One region of the Paenilisteria weihenstephanensis genome, then DNA from elsewhere that is predicted to be linked to it. Evidence: riboswitches for the same ligand, from Rfam matches in the RefSeq annotation. Region 1 holds a riboswitch; each other region holds the start of a gene.
The links. Region 1 has a riboswitch for S-adenosylmethionine ahead of UE46_RS03515 (methionine ABC transporter ATP-binding protein). Riboswitches for the same ligand answer to the same signal wherever they lie in the genome.

Region 1 (3,906 bases):
CAACAACGCGATTTATTGACTTGTTTGGCTATGGTCGATATGATAAGTTACTGAATTCCCCGTGGCTGATTATGCTGAAATACTTGGGGATTTTTGCTGTGGCGTTAGTGTTTTTTATTTTCTTTTATTGGTTGTATAAGCAAAGATTATTAAGGAAACAGTTGCGGCAAATTAATGTGGCGATTGCGGAAGATCAGCCGATGGAGCAGGAAAGTTTGATTCCAGAGATTGTGCAGTTGGAGGAGAGCATCGAGAAAATGCGGGCGCATCAAGCGGAACTTATTGAGCAGGAACAAGAGGCGCAACAGGCTAAAAATGATTTGATTACGAATGTTTCGCACGATTTACGCACGCCGTTGACATCGATTCTAGGGTATTTGAGCTATATTCATGAGGATCGGTATCGCGATGAAGTGGAGTTGCGACATTATACGGAGCTGGTGTATGGCAAGGCGCGCCGGTTGCATAAGTTGATTGATGATTTGTTTGATTACACGAGGCTTGAGAGCGCGGAGTTCCAGATCAAAGAGGATACGCTTGATATGGTGGAATTATTGCGCCAGCTTGTTTCGGAATATGAGCGTTCGGCTGCCGAGAAAGATATCCAAATCGTAGAGAAGTATACGGTCGAAAACTTGAAGGTGATGGGCGATGGGATGCAGATTATGCGTCTTTTTGAGAACCTGTTTTCAAATGCGCTTCGTTACGGTGCAAGTGGTAAAAAAATTGAAATCAGCGCTAAAAAAGAAGCTGGGATGGCGATCATTGAAGTGTCTAACTATGGCGCCGAAATTCCCGCAAGTGAGCTACCGCAATTGTTTGATCGTTTTTATAAAGTAGATAAGAACCGAACGACGACGGGAACTGGTCTGGGTCTTGCTATTGCGAAATCGATCGTGGAACGTCACGGCGGTAATGTCTTCGCTGCGAGCAAAAAAGGTAAGACCACATTTACCGTGGAATTACCGCTGAGCAATCTTTAGTTTTTCTTTATGATTTCTTACCTCCTGATTTAGCATTTTTAGTTAAGATGTAATCAGGAGGGGAAATGATGAAAAAACAGACAGTTATTTTAATTATTGCGGGTTTGACGAGTATTGCTATTTTATTTTTTGTTTTTATGGGAAGAGACATTCGAGCTACGCCTCAAGTTGATGCGAATAACGCGCTGGTTGTGAGTTTGAAATCGGATAAGGTGATTTTAGAAGAAAAGGCTGATCAGGCGGTGCCAATCGCAAGTTTGACGAAGTTGATGACGGCATATTTGATGCTCGAGGCGATACATAATAAAACGATTTCTTGGGATGATATGGTGTCCCTGGAGCGCTTGGATGATCCGCGGGCGGTGAGTCTATATGCGCTCAGTGGGAAGAAATATTATAGCGTACAGGATCTGTTTGCTGCGATGATGATTATGTCAGCGAATGACGGGGCGCAGAGTTTAGGCGCGCATTTGGATGGGGAACATTTTACAGAGAAGATGATGCAAAAGGCGCGGGAAATCGGGATGTCGAAGAAGACGAATTTCAGCAGTGCTAGCGGTTTAGACGTGGATGGCAAGGAATCGATGTCGACAGCAAGTGATTTAATGATTTTGACGAAAAAATTGATTAGCGATTATCCAGAAATACTTGATATTACGTCGCGAACGAAGTATGTCACGCAAAGCGATGATACGATACATACGACAAATCAGGTGCTGCAAGATGGTGGCGTTCAGGGAATGGATGGCTTTAAAACGGGGTATACGGATCAAGCGGGCTACTGTATGATTGCAACGGCAGTTCAAAATGAGGATCGCATTATTTCGATAACATTAGGAAGTAAGACGGACGAGGATCGTATCAAAGCGACGGAAACAATGATGGACTATGGCTTTTCAAAATAAAATGACCACTGTATCTTGACAAATCCGACTAAAACCATGTAATATTAATAAAAACAAGGCGCGTCATATATTGCGCCCTAAAAAAGAATCTTATCAAGAGTGGTGGAGGGATATGCCCGTAGAAACCCGGCAACCTAAGTGGAATTTTTTCCATTGCAAGGTGCTAAATCATACAGAGCCTAGAGCTTTGAAAGATGAGAGAAAAGCGTAAATTATGCATGTAATTACACCTTTTCCGCTCATATTTGGCGGGAGAGGTTTTTTGTTTAAGAAAGAGAGTAGGGGTGGAGTTACTTTGATAAGGCTTAAGAATGTTGCGAAGGATTACAAGGCTCGTAAAAATAATATCAGAGCAGTGGACGACGTCAATTTAGATATTACGGATGGTGAAATTTTCGGTGTGGTTGGTTATTCAGGTGCTGGGAAAAGTACGCTGATTCGGATGTTTAATGGATTGGAATTGCCGACGGAAGGCACGGTCGAAGTGGATGATTTATTTATTTCACAAATTCGCGGTGGACAGTTACGCAAGGCGCGCCAGCAAATCGGGATGATTTTTCAACATTTTAACTTGCTTTGGTCGCGTACGGTGTTTGATAATATTGCTTTTCCGCTAGAAATTGCGGGAGTTCGAGGTGAGAAGCGCCGTTTTCGAGTGAATGAGTTGATCAGACTTGTGGGGCTTGAAGGTAAAGAGGACGCGTATCCATCGGAATTAAGCGGTGGTCAGAAGCAGCGTGTCGGGATTGCGCGGGCACTTGCGAACAACCCGAAGTTACTGCTTTGTGATGAGGCGACATCAGCGCTCGATCCGCAAACAACGGATGAAGTGCTTGATTTGTTGCTGGATATTAACCGCCGTTTAAACTTAACGATTATCGTGATCACACATGAAATGCACGTGATCCGCAAAATTTGTAATCGTGTGGCAGTGATGGAAGCGGGGCGCGTCGTGGAACTAGGCGATGTGATAGACGTTTTCCAACATCCGCAAGAAAGCGTGACGAAACGTTTTGTGCGACAAGTGACGGAATCAGATGAGACGGAAGAATTGATTCACATGTTGCTGGAAAACTACTCGGAAGGCAAGCTTGTGAAACTGCTTTTCGTTGGAGGCCAAGCGACGCAGCCGATCATTTCCCAAGTAGCGCAAGATAACAAAGTGTTGCTAAATATTTTGCACGGTAATTTAACACAAACGCAAAATGGTGCTTACGGTACGTTATATATTCAAATTCAAGGTGCCGAGGAACAAGTAGATGCGACAATCACACGGTTACGCGAGCTTGAGATAGAAACGGAAGTGATTGAAGGATGAGTGATTCTACAGGATATTTTGCAAATGTAGATTGGGATATGATGAAAACAGCGACGGAAGAAACGCTATACATGACGATTGTCTCTTTGTTCGCGGTATTTTTCTTAGGGCTAGCTTTAGGGCTGATCTTATTTTTAACCAACCGCAAAAAGGACAGCGGGTCGCGAGTTGCTTACTGGGTGACGGCGATTTTAGTGAATATTTTCCGATCGATTCCGTTTATCATCTTGATTGTGTTACTTTTACCGGTGACAAAAACGCTTGTTGGAACGATTATTGGGCCAAAAGCTGCTTTACCAGCGTTGATTATCTCGGCAGCACCATTTTACGCGCGTATGGTGGAGATTGCATTCCGCGAAGTCGATAAAGGCGTGATCGAAGCGGCGAAAGCGATGGGAGCTAATCTCTTCACGATCATTGGAAAAGTACTTATACCTGAGGCTTTACCAGCGATTATTTCAGGAATTACAGTAACGGCGATTTCACTTGTCGGCTTCACGGCGATGGCGGGTGTTATTGGGGCAGGCGGACTTGGAAACGCGGCTTACTTAGAAGGTTTCCAAAGAAATCAGCCAGCAGTTACATTGGTAGCGACTATTATTATTTTAATTATAGTATTTGTTTTCCAGTTTATTGGAGACATCTTGACCAAATGGGTCGACAAACGATAAGGAAAAGGGAGATGTTGGAGTATGAAAAA
Region 2 (3,906 bases), 1.4 Mb from region 1:
CGAACCCATGTGATGTGGTGACATACTTCGTTCAGAAAAAAACAGGACTGGATCATCATCGCGTTTTTGGGACTGGGACGGCGCTTGATACAGCTCGAATGAAGCGGATTTTGGGGAACCTTTTACAAGTCGCTCCTGATTCGATAGAAGGTTATGTATTGGGTGAACATGGCGATTCACAGTTTATCCCATGGTCTACGGTACGCCTAGCAGGAAGCCCGATTTTAGAAGGTCTTCGCGCGAGTGTCGAGAAGGAAACGCGGGACGCTGGTTGGGCTATTTTACAAGGAAAAGGTTGTACGAATTTTGGTATTGGAACCACAGCCACCACGATTACAAAAGCAATTTTGGCAGACGAGCGACGGATTTTTCCAGTCTCGGTATTCGATGAGGAGGCGCAAGTGTACCTTGGATTACCAGCGCAGATTGGCCGTGAAGGCATTATTTTCACGAGTTGTCCCAAGTTAACGGAAGATGAGGAAAAGAAGCTACAGCATTCGATTCAAGTCATCCAGCAGGCTGCAAGTAAGTAATAGTTAGACAAAAAAAGTTGAGCCCCGTAAAAAGAGGATCAACTTTTTTGTAACTACTATTTAATCGTTTTTCTTAGCGGATAGACGGCGCATCCAAGCTACTAGACTAATAATTAACGCGAAAATGTATTCTCCAAGTGTGGCAACAAAGAGGGAAATCGCGATTTCAGCTTGTGACGTTCCGCCGCCATAAAAGCTGATAAAGAAGAGGACAGCACTGGCGATCAAGCCAAGTGTTGCTAAAAAGTACTTGAACCAACGCCATTTTAAAATGAATTCAAAAATGCATACAGCGATAATAAAGATCGCAAAAATAATCAAAGTTAATACTGAAAATATCATAGTTTCTTCTCCTTTGGTGAACCAAGCATTCATACGATCTGAGAAATTCCCGACGTATAAAACTCATTTTAACATAGTTTTGGGAGAATGGTAAGCGGGAAATATAATAGAAGGAGGTGCGAGAAGATGAAAGATATTGTTCTGTACGACCAAAAGTGCCGTTTTTGTAAGGCTACTAAGCGCGTATTTGAAAAGCTAGATTGGATGAACGCAATCGAGTGGATACCGCTTCAAGAAGCAGATAGCACGCGCTTTACGGAAGAAGAGTTACTACGTGAGATTCATCTGATTACACCGAATGGTAGCGCAAAAAAAGGCTTCTTTGCAGTTCGGCGGATGCTTATTCGTTTTCCATTAACTGGTCTGATCGGATTGATCCTCTATCTTCCGTTTTTAAAACCTGCTGGGCGTGCTGGTTACAAGATGGTAGCGGACAATCGAACTTGTCTTATGGGGAAAAAGAAAGATATTACCCAATAGATAATTTTCATGCGTGACAAGGTAAATGAAACATGTTACAATAACATGAAAACTAAATTAAACTCTTATCCAGAGCGGTAGAGGGACTGGCCCTTTGAAACCCGGCAACCTACAATTATTGTAAGGTGCTAACCTGTGGCAGGAATTGACTTCCTGATCGATGAGAGCGAAGGTATTGTAAATAATAGCCTTCTCTCTATTCCGCGCGCAATTGGCAAAATAGGGAGAAGGCTTTTTTGTTGGCATGCATTCATATGTATGTCACATAAAGCGTGAACAAAAAGGAGCAAGTCAAAATAAGTTCGCATTTTTTGCAAAGCCATACTTCGCGATGGACGAGAAAAAAGGAGGAAACAAGAATGGCAAGAAACCGTCATTTATTTACGTCAGAATCTGTTTCTGATGGACACCCAGACAAAATTGCAGACCAAATTTCAGATGCAATTTTAGATGCAATTTTAACAAAGGATGCCGATGCTCGTGTTGCTTGTGAAACGACAGTAACGACAGGATTGGTACTCGTAGCAGGAGAAATTACAACGTCCACCTATGTGGATATTCCGAAAATTGTACGCGATACGATTAAAGAAATTGGCTATACACGTGCAAAATATGGCTTTGACGCAGAGACATGTGCTGTTTTAACGGCGATTGATGAGCAGTCACCAGATATAGCGCAAGGGGTCGACGTCGCATTAGAATCACGCGATGGCTCGGATGATGCAGCAATTGACGCGATTGGAGCAGGGGATCAAGGCTTAATGTTCGGCTTTGCAACGGATGAAACCGAAGAATTGATGCCACTTCCAATTTCACTTGCTCATGCGCTAGCTCGAAAAATTGCAGAATTACGCAAAAATAACACGCTTACGTATCTACGTCCTGATGCTAAGACACAAGTGACCGTGGAATATGATGATAATAATCAACCAATTCGTGTCGATACGATTGTTATTTCGACACAGCATCATCCAGATATTTCACAAGAGCAAATTGCGACAGACTTGCATAAATTGGTGATTGAAGAAGTCATTGATCCAGCGCTTCTAGATGATGAAACGAAATATTTTATTAATCCAACTGGGCGTTTTGTTATCGGCGGACCTCAAGGAGATGCGGGTTTAACGGGTCGTAAAATCATCGTGGACACATATGGCGGCTATGCGCGGCATGGTGGCGGTGCATTTTCCGGTAAGGATCCAACAAAAGTCGATCGTTCTGGCGCTTATGCCGCACGTTACGTTGCTAAAAACATCGTTGCAGCAGGTCTCGCTAAAAAAGCAGAAGTGCAATTAGCTTATGCTATCGGCGTTGCCCATCCTGTATCGATTTCGATTGATACGTATGGTACAAGCGAATATAGCGAACAAGACTTAATCAACGCTGTCAATAAATTTTTCGATCTACGTCCAGCAGGTATTATTAAAATGCTTGATCTACGTCGTCCAATTTATCGTCAAACTGCGGCATTCGGTCATTTTGGAAGATTAGATTTAGATCTACCGTGGGAAAAAGTGGACAAAGCGCCACAAATGAAAGAATTTTTATTGCAAACTGCGACTATAAAATAAATGTAGAAAAACTAGCACTGGGGCTACCTTTGCTAGTTTTTCTACATTTTTGCGTCATTTTTAATAAAAAAACCTTGATTTAGACACAAAAAATACACACACTTATGAATCATTATGTAATATAATAATTAAGTTACTTAACGAAAGGAGTTTTCATCATGAAAACAAAATTATTAGCAGCTTCAGCAATTGCAGCATCACTTATTCTCGTAGCAGGTTGCGGAAATAGCGATGCAAGCGATACGAAAAAAGAGGAAAAAACAGAAACAACAGCAAAAACAGAAACAAAACACGAAGATCACTTAGACTATCATGATCAAAAATCGTGGCAATTTGAAGCAGGCGACACACAGTCCCCAATCAACATTGAAACAACAAAAACAGAACCAATGAAAGACACAGGGGCAATTGAATTAAATTACAATCAAAAAGTGACCGATGAAGTAGATAACGGCCATAGTATCCAAGTGGATGACGGCGGACAAGCGACTATCAACGGACGCAAATTTGAATTAAATCAATTCCATTTTCACGCAGAAAGTGAGCATACAGTGGATGGCAAACATTATCCAATCGAAGCCCATTTTGTAAATGAAAATCAAGATAGCCGTCTAGCAGTTATCGGCGTTTTCTTTAAAGAAGGTAAAGCAAATCCAGCCTTCCAAAGCATTTTAAACAATGTTAAAAAAGGCGAAAAAACAACAGTTAGCGAGCCAATTGACGTAGCAGCATTACTTCCAACAAACAAAACATATTATCACTACCTAGGTTCTTTAACAACACCACCGTTATCTGAAAATGTAGAGTGGTATGTTATGGCTACTCCAGTAGAAGTTTCAAAAGAACAAATTGCAGAATTCAACAAATACTATGATGGTAACAATCGTAAAGTTCAACCACTTCATGACCGTCCAGTATTGAAACATACGGAAAATTAAAAAGCACCCAGTGGCCGCCAAACGCTTATCTCCTTCGTTAAA
Region 3 (3,906 bases), 570 kb from region 1:
TTTTGGGTATCAATATTGGTTTCGATGGCTTCAGACCATGTCAGTTTTGTTTGTACCATGTAAACATCGCTCCTTTAATTTAGGCTTTATTTTTTCGACCATGTTTCTTTGTATGTTTCTAACTCGCTCAGTGGAACAAACGCTGGAATCGAGCTTCCTTTATACGTATTATCGATAAATTTCTTCATTTCATCGGAGTGATAAATTTCTACGATTTTTTTCAGTGCGGCACGATCTGTGTCACCTTTGCGGACAGCGATGATATTGATATATGGTTTTGCTGTGTCGGATTCAAGGAAAATAGCATCGTTTAGCGGGTCTAACTTGGCTTCAACGGCAACCCCGTTATTGATTGCTGCTGCATCTACATCATCCAAGGCACGCGGGATTTGACCGGCAACCATTGGCTTGATTGTTAGGTTTTTCGGATTTTCTTTTACTGCTTCTGGAGAACCATTCCCATCAAAATCATCGACAAGTGTGATAAGTCCTGCTTCTTGAAGAAGTAGCAGTGCGCGACCGTAGTTTGTGCTATCATCTGGAACAGCGATTGTAGCGCCTTTTTTGATGTCTTTAATATCTTTTACTTTATTAGAATACACGCCCATTGGTGCGATAACGGTGGATGCGAGTGGTTCAAGATCTAATTTATTTTCTTTAATAAATGAATCGAAATAAGCGATGGTTTGGAAGGCATTGGCATCTAGGTCTCCATCCTCTAACGCGCGGTTTGGAAGGACGTAATCGCTGAATTCTTTTAATTCAATGTTGATGCCATCTTTTTTAGCGATTTTCTTGATTTCAGGCCATGTACGATCGCCGGCACTAACGCCGATCACGACGCTCTTCTCGTCCCCGTTTGCTTTGTCGTCTGTACCTCCACAACCTACTGCTACTACTGCTAATAATACTAATGTCAACGCTAAAATAATTTTTTTCATTTAAAAAACTCCCTTTGTTTTATTTGCTAGATTTGGAAAATGGACCGATCTAGCGGCGGCGAATTCGGCGGGAAATGAAGTTCCCAAGTGATTGAACGCTTTGGACGATAACGACCAGGATGATAACCGTGACCAGCATGGTAATATTATCATAGCGCTGATACCCGTAAGTAATCGCTAAGTTTCCGATACCTCCAGCACCAACAACGCCAGCCATCGCTGTTGCTCCAACGAGTCCGATTGTTGCAGTGGTCAATGTGAGGATTAATGAGCTAAGTCCTTCGGGTAACATGAAGCGCCAGATGATTTGCCATGCGTTAGCGCCCATCGCTTGTGCAGCTTCGATAATACCTTGATCGACCTCTAAAAGTGAGTTTTCAACAAGTCGAGCAATGTATGGACCGGCATAGAAAACGAGTGGCACGATCGCTGCTTTCACGCCGATACTTGAGTCGACGATGAAGCGGGTAACTGGAATCAAGGCGACCAACAAGATAATAAATGGCACGGATCGCAAAATATTAATGATCGGATTTAAAATATTGAAGATCACGGTATTTTGTAAGATGTGACCTTTTCTTGTGACAACGAGCAGGACACCAAGTGGAATACCGATCAAGCAGGCGAATAATAGCGACCACGTAACCATGTATAGCGTTTCAATAAATGCGGTTGTTAATTGTTCTGATGTGACTTCCATTTAGACACCCACCTCCTCTAATTTCACATTTTGCGTTGCGGCATAGGTAAATGCTTTGGCGATTTCTTCTTTTTCACCAGTTACTTCGACGATCATGTAGCCAAAAGCAATATCTTGAATCTCGGAAATATTACCGCTTAAGACGCTGACGTTCACATCAAATTGTTTGGCGATGTTCGAAAGTAATGGGTTACCAGATGATTCACCGACAAATGTGAATTTCCAAACGGTGGCATCGTGATTTTGAATAAGTTTAAGCGCGCTTGCCGGGATGTCGTCATTAATCACTGTTTTAACAAAATTCTTAGCGGTCTGACTCTGCGGATTTGAGAAAATATCGAATACTTTACCTTCTTCGATAACTTTCCCGCCTTCCATCACGGCCACTCGATTACAAATTTCGCGAATGACTGACATTTCGTGGGTAATAAGTAAGATCGTGATGTTGTATTCTTGATTGATTTTTTTGAGTAGTTCTAAAATAGCACCTGTTGTTTCTGGGTCAAGCGCGCTTGTTGCCTCATCGCATAGCAGAACTTCTGGGTTTGTAGCGAGCGCGCGGGCAATGCCGATACGTTGCTTCTGTCCACCTGAAAGCTGATCTGGAAAGTTCTTCGCTTTATCTGCCAATCCAACAAACTCAAGCAATTCCATCACTCTTTTTTCGCGTTCTTTGCGATTTGTATGTATCAATGCAAGTGGAATCGCGATGTTTTCGAATACCGTTTTGGAATTTAACAGGTTGAAATGTTGAAAAATCATCCCTATTTTCTTCCGTTCTGCGCGAAGCTCTTTTGGCTTTAAAGTTGTCAAGTTCGTTCCTGCCACGGAAACCGAACCTGTCGTTGGTCGTTCTAAGAGGTTCACCGTGCGAATCAGCGTACTTTTACCAGCGCCACTAAATCCTACAACGCCAAATATATCTCCTTTTTCAATGGTTAAGCTAACACCAGCAAGTGCCGTAATTTCTTTGCCACCACTTTTGAATGTTTTTGTTACGTCTGTAAATTCAATCATCTTCTCAACTCCCTTAGTTACCATAACTTGACCCACAAAAAAATCTCCCCTTAAGTTAATAAGAGGAGATTTCTAATCCAAACATCTATGTACCGAATAAGTATACAGTCATATTAATGCAGTCTTGTCGTCTCACCTTATCTACCAAGTACATAACATACTTGTTGGAATTGGCACAGTATCATAAATATGATCTGTTGCCGAGGTATCATAGGGCCAAATCCCTCCACCTCTCTGGATAAAATGCGTAAGTCGTTATTTATTTTTTTTAACTATATCGTGTATTTCGGATACTGTCAATCCTTTTTTAAAAGTTCTTCGTTTATGATTGGCTACGACGGCGCAACTGCTCTAGCTTTGCTTGGATTCTTGCTTTATTTTCAGCGGTTGTTTGTTTGTCTAACGTGATGGTCGTTCCTTCGATTAAGACGGAATCACCTTCATGAATATGGATGGGCAATTGCTTTTGTGGCAGGAGCCATTCCTTATGATCTGGCTCTAGTAGAAAAACTGCTTTTCCGTCTTCTACGCGGTCTAAAATTGCTTTTTTCATTCTGGTTCACCTACTTTACGGTGGCAATTCCTTGTTCTTTAATTTGCCGAACAATACCATCGCCAATACCGTTTATTTTTTTCAACTCTTCAATCGTTTTGTACGGTCTTTCAGCAATAATTTTATCTGCTAAAACAGGGCCAATACTTGCGAGATACTGCAATTCTTCCGCGCTTGCTGTATTAATATTAATCGTATCTGGTTGTGGAACGGCATTGCCTGGCTCCTCGCTCGTTTGCTTTCCTTCGCTGTTCCCTGCTTTCGGTGTACCCGATTTATCCGTCTCTACATGGAGTTGCTTGCCGTCTGTCTCAATCGTCACAGTTCCTTCTACATCCGTTCCATACGTCGTGATATCGCGGTCTTTCAACCACTGAATGACTTCACGATGAGGGTGTCCATAGGAATTCCCCAATTCGGCCGAATAAACTGCGACTTCTGGTTTGACCGCATCTAAAAAATACGGCTGATTCGATGTAGACGAGCCGTGGTGCCCTAAATCCAAAATCTGCGCGTTTAAGTTTAAGCCACTATCAACCATCTCACGTTCGCGCATTTTCTCAGCGTCACCCGTGAAAATTGCTGCGATATCTTTGTACGTTAGACGAATCGCGATCGAATCATTATTTGCATTATCAGAAAGTTTATTTGGACTCAGAACTTGAATGCCGAATGGACCAAATGTTGCCTTTTCG
Region 4 (3,906 bases), 1.1 Mb from region 1:
CAGATAAATATATCCTAGTCCTTGGCGGATGGCTAGGGTGTTTTTGTCGTTTTGTGGTATACTAAATTCACAAACTATACAGACTTACGCGATTATCTCGATATTGTAGGAGGGGTTCCAAATAGTTGATTATCAAGGTAAAAAATTCGTAGTTGTTGAAAACTCGGAGAACGGTGAGGTGTCTACGGAAACAGTTTTTCATTATTTTCAAGATGGGGACGTGATTTCTGGGACATATGAGGGTGGCGAGATTGAGCGAGGCACGCTGATTGGGGTTGTGAATCGGGACGGATCTTTGGATTTTCGCTATAATCATGTGAGCATCCATAAGAAAATTCGGAGTGGTACATGTCACTCAACGCCAGAAAATTTACCAAATGGGAAGCTTCGTATGCATGAGAAATGGCAGTGGAATGGGCTTGAGCGAGACTCTGGTACTTCTATTGTGGAAGAGATTTGAAGACGTGATGAGCTCCTTTTTGAGGGGCTTTCGCAACTTTTAAACACGTTAGGGGTTGTTAATTTTAATGAAACTCAATAAGAGTTTTTTCTTGTGGTGAGAAGGATGCTAATACATATTATTTAATACATATATAACTTTAATATAAGTGGTGAATTTTGTAAGCTGTAGTAAAAAAAGTCAATAAGACATCCGCATAGAAAAGTGTATAAGAGAATTATTTGGCTCTTTAAAAACTTTTATAAGGTATAGGCATAGCAAATTCTTGAGATAATTTTTTTAAGTTATCTTATCAGTTATACTTGAAATTTTACAGTATATTTGGCAATTGATGATGTCTATTGTTTCTGGTGGATTTTTTTACTTTGCTTGTATTTTTTTGTCTATTCTGGCATATTCTATTTATGAAGCGCTCTGTAATCAATATTTACTTAAACACTTACTAACAAAGGGCGTTTGATCAAGGCCTGATTATCTACATGCAGATTGAATGTGGTAGTAGGGACTGCTTGGGATCAGTGTAGTGAGAAAAACTTAACATTACGGAGGATGAAAAGTATTGTTATTTACAATTAATGTGGTGATTGACACTTTTTTTAAAATGTTATATATTGAATATCTAGCGCAAAGTGAAAGTGAGCAGAGAGGACTTGAAATCCAGATAAAGGGATTGGCTGATCGGAGAATGCTCATTTAGCTATTCTTTTAATGAACGAGGTGTTTTTTTGAGAAACAAATTGAAGTATGTTGTATTATTTATATGTTCAGTAGTGTTCAATGTTTATTACTATGAAATTTTTCCAAGAACTATCTTATGGTTTATTGTGAGTATTCCAGTAGCGGTAATAGGGGTTCTATCGATAATAAAGTTATTTGAAGTAAGAAAACCAAGTAGATAGGTCAGAGTGGTGCAGATCAAAGCTGTGAATGGATAAATTTTTTTGTATTGGGGATTTCAGAGTGGGGAATGCCTCAGCTTTTATGTGAAAAACCTAACTAGTCTAAAAAGACAAAATATTTGTTGACATCTGATTTTAGAGATGGTAAGATACATCCAATCATAAAAATTATACAGTCCTTATTAAGAGTTGGGGGAGGAACCTGGTCCTTTGATCCCACAGCAACCTCTAGTGATAGAACGGTGCTAATTCCAGCAGGCGAGCGTGTTTGGCCTGGCAAATGGGGAGAAGAGGGATCTCTTTTCCAAATTCGGGAAGGAGGTTCTTTTTCGTCTTAATTCATAGTAAATGCATCGGATATATATGTTTTAAAAGAAAGTGGGGATGAGATGAGTCGAATCGTGATTTTGTCTGGTAGTCCATCGGCGCAATCGGGGACGGATAAGGTTTTGCGGTATGCTGGTGAGATTTTGCAGGAGGATGGAGTGGAGGTTAGTTTTCACTCGGTGCGGGATTTTGAAGCGGAAACATTGGCGAGTGCAAATTTTAAGGATGCGCGGATTGGGGAGTTGGTCGCGGATATCGAGGCGGCGGACGGTGTGATTGTTGGATCGCCGGTGTATAAGGCTTCTTATACGGGAATTTTGAAGGCGGTTTTAGACTTGTTGCCGGAGAATATTTTGAAAAATAAGGTGGCGCTGCCGATTATGTCTGGTGGGAGCAGCGGGCACGTGTTGGCGATTGATTTTACGCTTAAGCCGCTACTCGGTGTGTTGAAGGGCGAGGTTTTGCAAGGGGTTTACGTTGTGGATTCGCAAGTGGATAAAACGGCGGTTGTGCCAATTCGGGATGCGGGACTCGAGGAGCGGTTACGCGGGCAGTTGGCGGAATTGGTTGTTGCGATTGGCAGACGTGAGGTACGACAAACGATTTAAAAGGGGGACGAAAGACGTGGCGGAAAATTTATCGATTGTCGTTTGGGCGAAACAGGGTTGTGCGTATTGTGCGGAGGTCAAGGATTATTTGACGAAGGAGGGGCGCGATTTTCAGTTGGTTGATGTGACGGATCATGATGAACAGCGGGAAATTTTGCAGGCGAAATACGGGGTGCGTTATGTTCCAGTGGTCGAGATTGGTCAGGGGCATACATATCGGGGCGTGACGGAACTCGGTTTGCCAGCGCTTGAGACGGCTTTGAGGGAGGCGGAGAAATGGGATTTAGACTCAGTTTATTAGATCAGAGCCCGATTGCGGATGGAAAAAGTGCATATCAGGCGTTGCAGCAGACGATTGCGTTAGCGGAGAAGGCGGAGGAATGGGGATATCACAGGTTTTGGGTGTCGGAGCATCATGATACGAAGCTACTTGCGGGCGTTTCGCCGGAGGTTTTGGTGTCGCATTTGTTGGCACGGACGTCACGGATTCGGGTTGGTTCGGGGGGCGTGATGTTGCAGCATTATAGCGCGTATAAGGTCGCGGAGAACTTTAATTTATTAGCTACTTTAGCGCCGAATCGGGTGGATTTAGGTGTGGGGAAGGCACCTGGTGGTTTGCCGTTATCGACGAAGGCTTTGCAGTTTGGACGAACAGAAAAAGTGGATTTTGCGGAGCAGTTGACGTTATTGAAGCAGTTTGTTGATGGGGCAGTACCTGCGGATCATGCTCTTGCGGGCGTTGGGGTTGATCCTGATCCACCAACGAAACCGGAGATTTTCTTGCTGGGTGCGAGTGTGGCGAGTGCGAATTTGGCGGGAGCGCAAGGTGTGAATTTCTGTTTTGCGAAGTTTATTAATAGTGATGAAGTGGCGCTTGGCGAGGCGGTGACGGCGTTTCGGACGGCGAATCCGGAGGGTGAATTGATTATTGCAGTTCCGGTTTTGGCGGCGGATACGGAGGACGAGGCACGGGCGCTTGCGGGTGAGCAGAAAGTGGTGCGGGTGACGCTTTCGACGGGTGTTTCGGTGACGGTGCAGACGGTGGCTCAAGCGGAGGAATTCGCGAGACAGGCTGGTGTGGTTGATTTTGAGATTGAGGAGCGTGCGGCGGATGTGATTGTTGGGACGGCGCAACAGGTGAAGGCGGAATTGGTGCGATTGCGTGCGACGTTTGACGTGGATGAGTTTGTGATTCATACGCCGGTTGCGAGGCAGGACGCGCGGTTTCGGTCGGTGCAGCTGATTAGTGAGGCTGTTTTGACGGCGGAAGTGAGATAAGAAGGGGGAACTGAAGATGGGGAAAATTAAATTTGGCGTGATGTTGCATGGTCCTGGTGGGCACATGAATGCTTGGAAACATGAGAGTGTGCCGGCGGATGCGAGTGTGAATTTTGATTTTTACAAGGAAACGACGTTGAAGGCTGAGGCTGCGGGCTTTACGCTGGCGTTTGTGGCGGACGGGTTGTTTATTAATGAAAAATCGATTCCGCATTTCTTGAATCGCTTCGAGCCTTTGACGGTGCTTTCGGGATTGGCTGCGGTAACGTCGCGGATTGGGCTGGTTGGGACGCTATCGACGTCTTACAGTGAGCCATTTACGGTGGCGCGGCAA

Region 2: another riboswitch for S-adenosylmethionine. It lies ahead of metK (methionine adenosyltransferase); the one in region 1 lies ahead of UE46_RS03515 (methionine ABC transporter ATP-binding protein).
Region 3: another riboswitch for S-adenosylmethionine. It lies ahead of UE46_RS06280 (methionine ABC transporter ATP-binding protein); the one in region 1 lies ahead of UE46_RS03515 (methionine ABC transporter ATP-binding protein).
Region 4: another riboswitch for S-adenosylmethionine. It lies ahead of ssuE (NADPH-dependent FMN reductase); the one in region 1 lies ahead of UE46_RS03515 (methionine ABC transporter ATP-binding protein).

What each region holds. Positions count from the first base shown of each region.
Region 1 is NZ_CP011102.1:722,029-725,934, forward strand. It holds gene UE46_RS03505 (sensor histidine kinase) at 1-983, shown strand, start outside; gene UE46_RS03510 (D-alanyl-D-alanine carboxypeptidase family protein) at 1,049-1,888, shown strand; SAM riboswitch class I at 1,976-2,089, shown strand; gene UE46_RS03515 (methionine ABC transporter ATP-binding protein) at 2,184-3,206, shown strand; gene UE46_RS03520 (methionine ABC transporter permease) at 3,203-3,877, shown strand; gene UE46_RS03525 (MetQ/NlpA family ABC transporter substrate-binding protein) at 3,899-3,906, shown strand, end outside.
Region 2 is NZ_CP011102.1:2,124,264-2,128,169, reverse strand. It holds gene UE46_RS10310 (L-lactate dehydrogenase) at 1-533, shown strand, start outside; gene UE46_RS10305 (hypothetical protein) at 594-875, opposite strand; gene UE46_RS10300 (thiol-disulfide oxidoreductase DCC family protein) at 1,002-1,355, shown strand; SAM riboswitch class I at 1,418-1,522, shown strand; gene metK (methionine adenosyltransferase) at 1,715-2,926, shown strand; gene UE46_RS10290 (carbonic anhydrase) at 3,085-3,864, shown strand.
Region 3 is NZ_CP011102.1:1,291,511-1,295,416, reverse strand. It holds gene UE46_RS06295 (M20 family metallopeptidase) at 1-59, opposite strand, end outside; gene UE46_RS06290 (MetQ/NlpA family ABC transporter substrate-binding protein) at 87-941, opposite strand; gene UE46_RS06285 (methionine ABC transporter permease) at 991-1,641, opposite strand; gene UE46_RS06280 (methionine ABC transporter ATP-binding protein) at 1,642-2,658, opposite strand; SAM riboswitch class I at 2,793-2,903, opposite strand; gene UE46_RS06275 (DUF3006 domain-containing protein) at 2,981-3,211, opposite strand; gene UE46_RS06270 (MBL fold metallo-hydrolase) at 3,222-3,906, opposite strand, start outside.
Region 4 is NZ_CP011102.1:2,982,395-2,986,300, reverse strand. It holds gene UE46_RS14405 (avidin-fold protein) at 122-460, shown strand; SAM riboswitch class I at 1,536-1,646, shown strand; gene ssuE (NADPH-dependent FMN reductase) at 1,749-2,294, shown strand; gene UE46_RS14395 (glutaredoxin family protein) at 2,311-2,595, shown strand; gene UE46_RS14390 (LLM class flavin-dependent oxidoreductase) at 2,571-3,572, shown strand; gene UE46_RS14385 (LLM class flavin-dependent oxidoreductase) at 3,589-3,906, shown strand, end outside.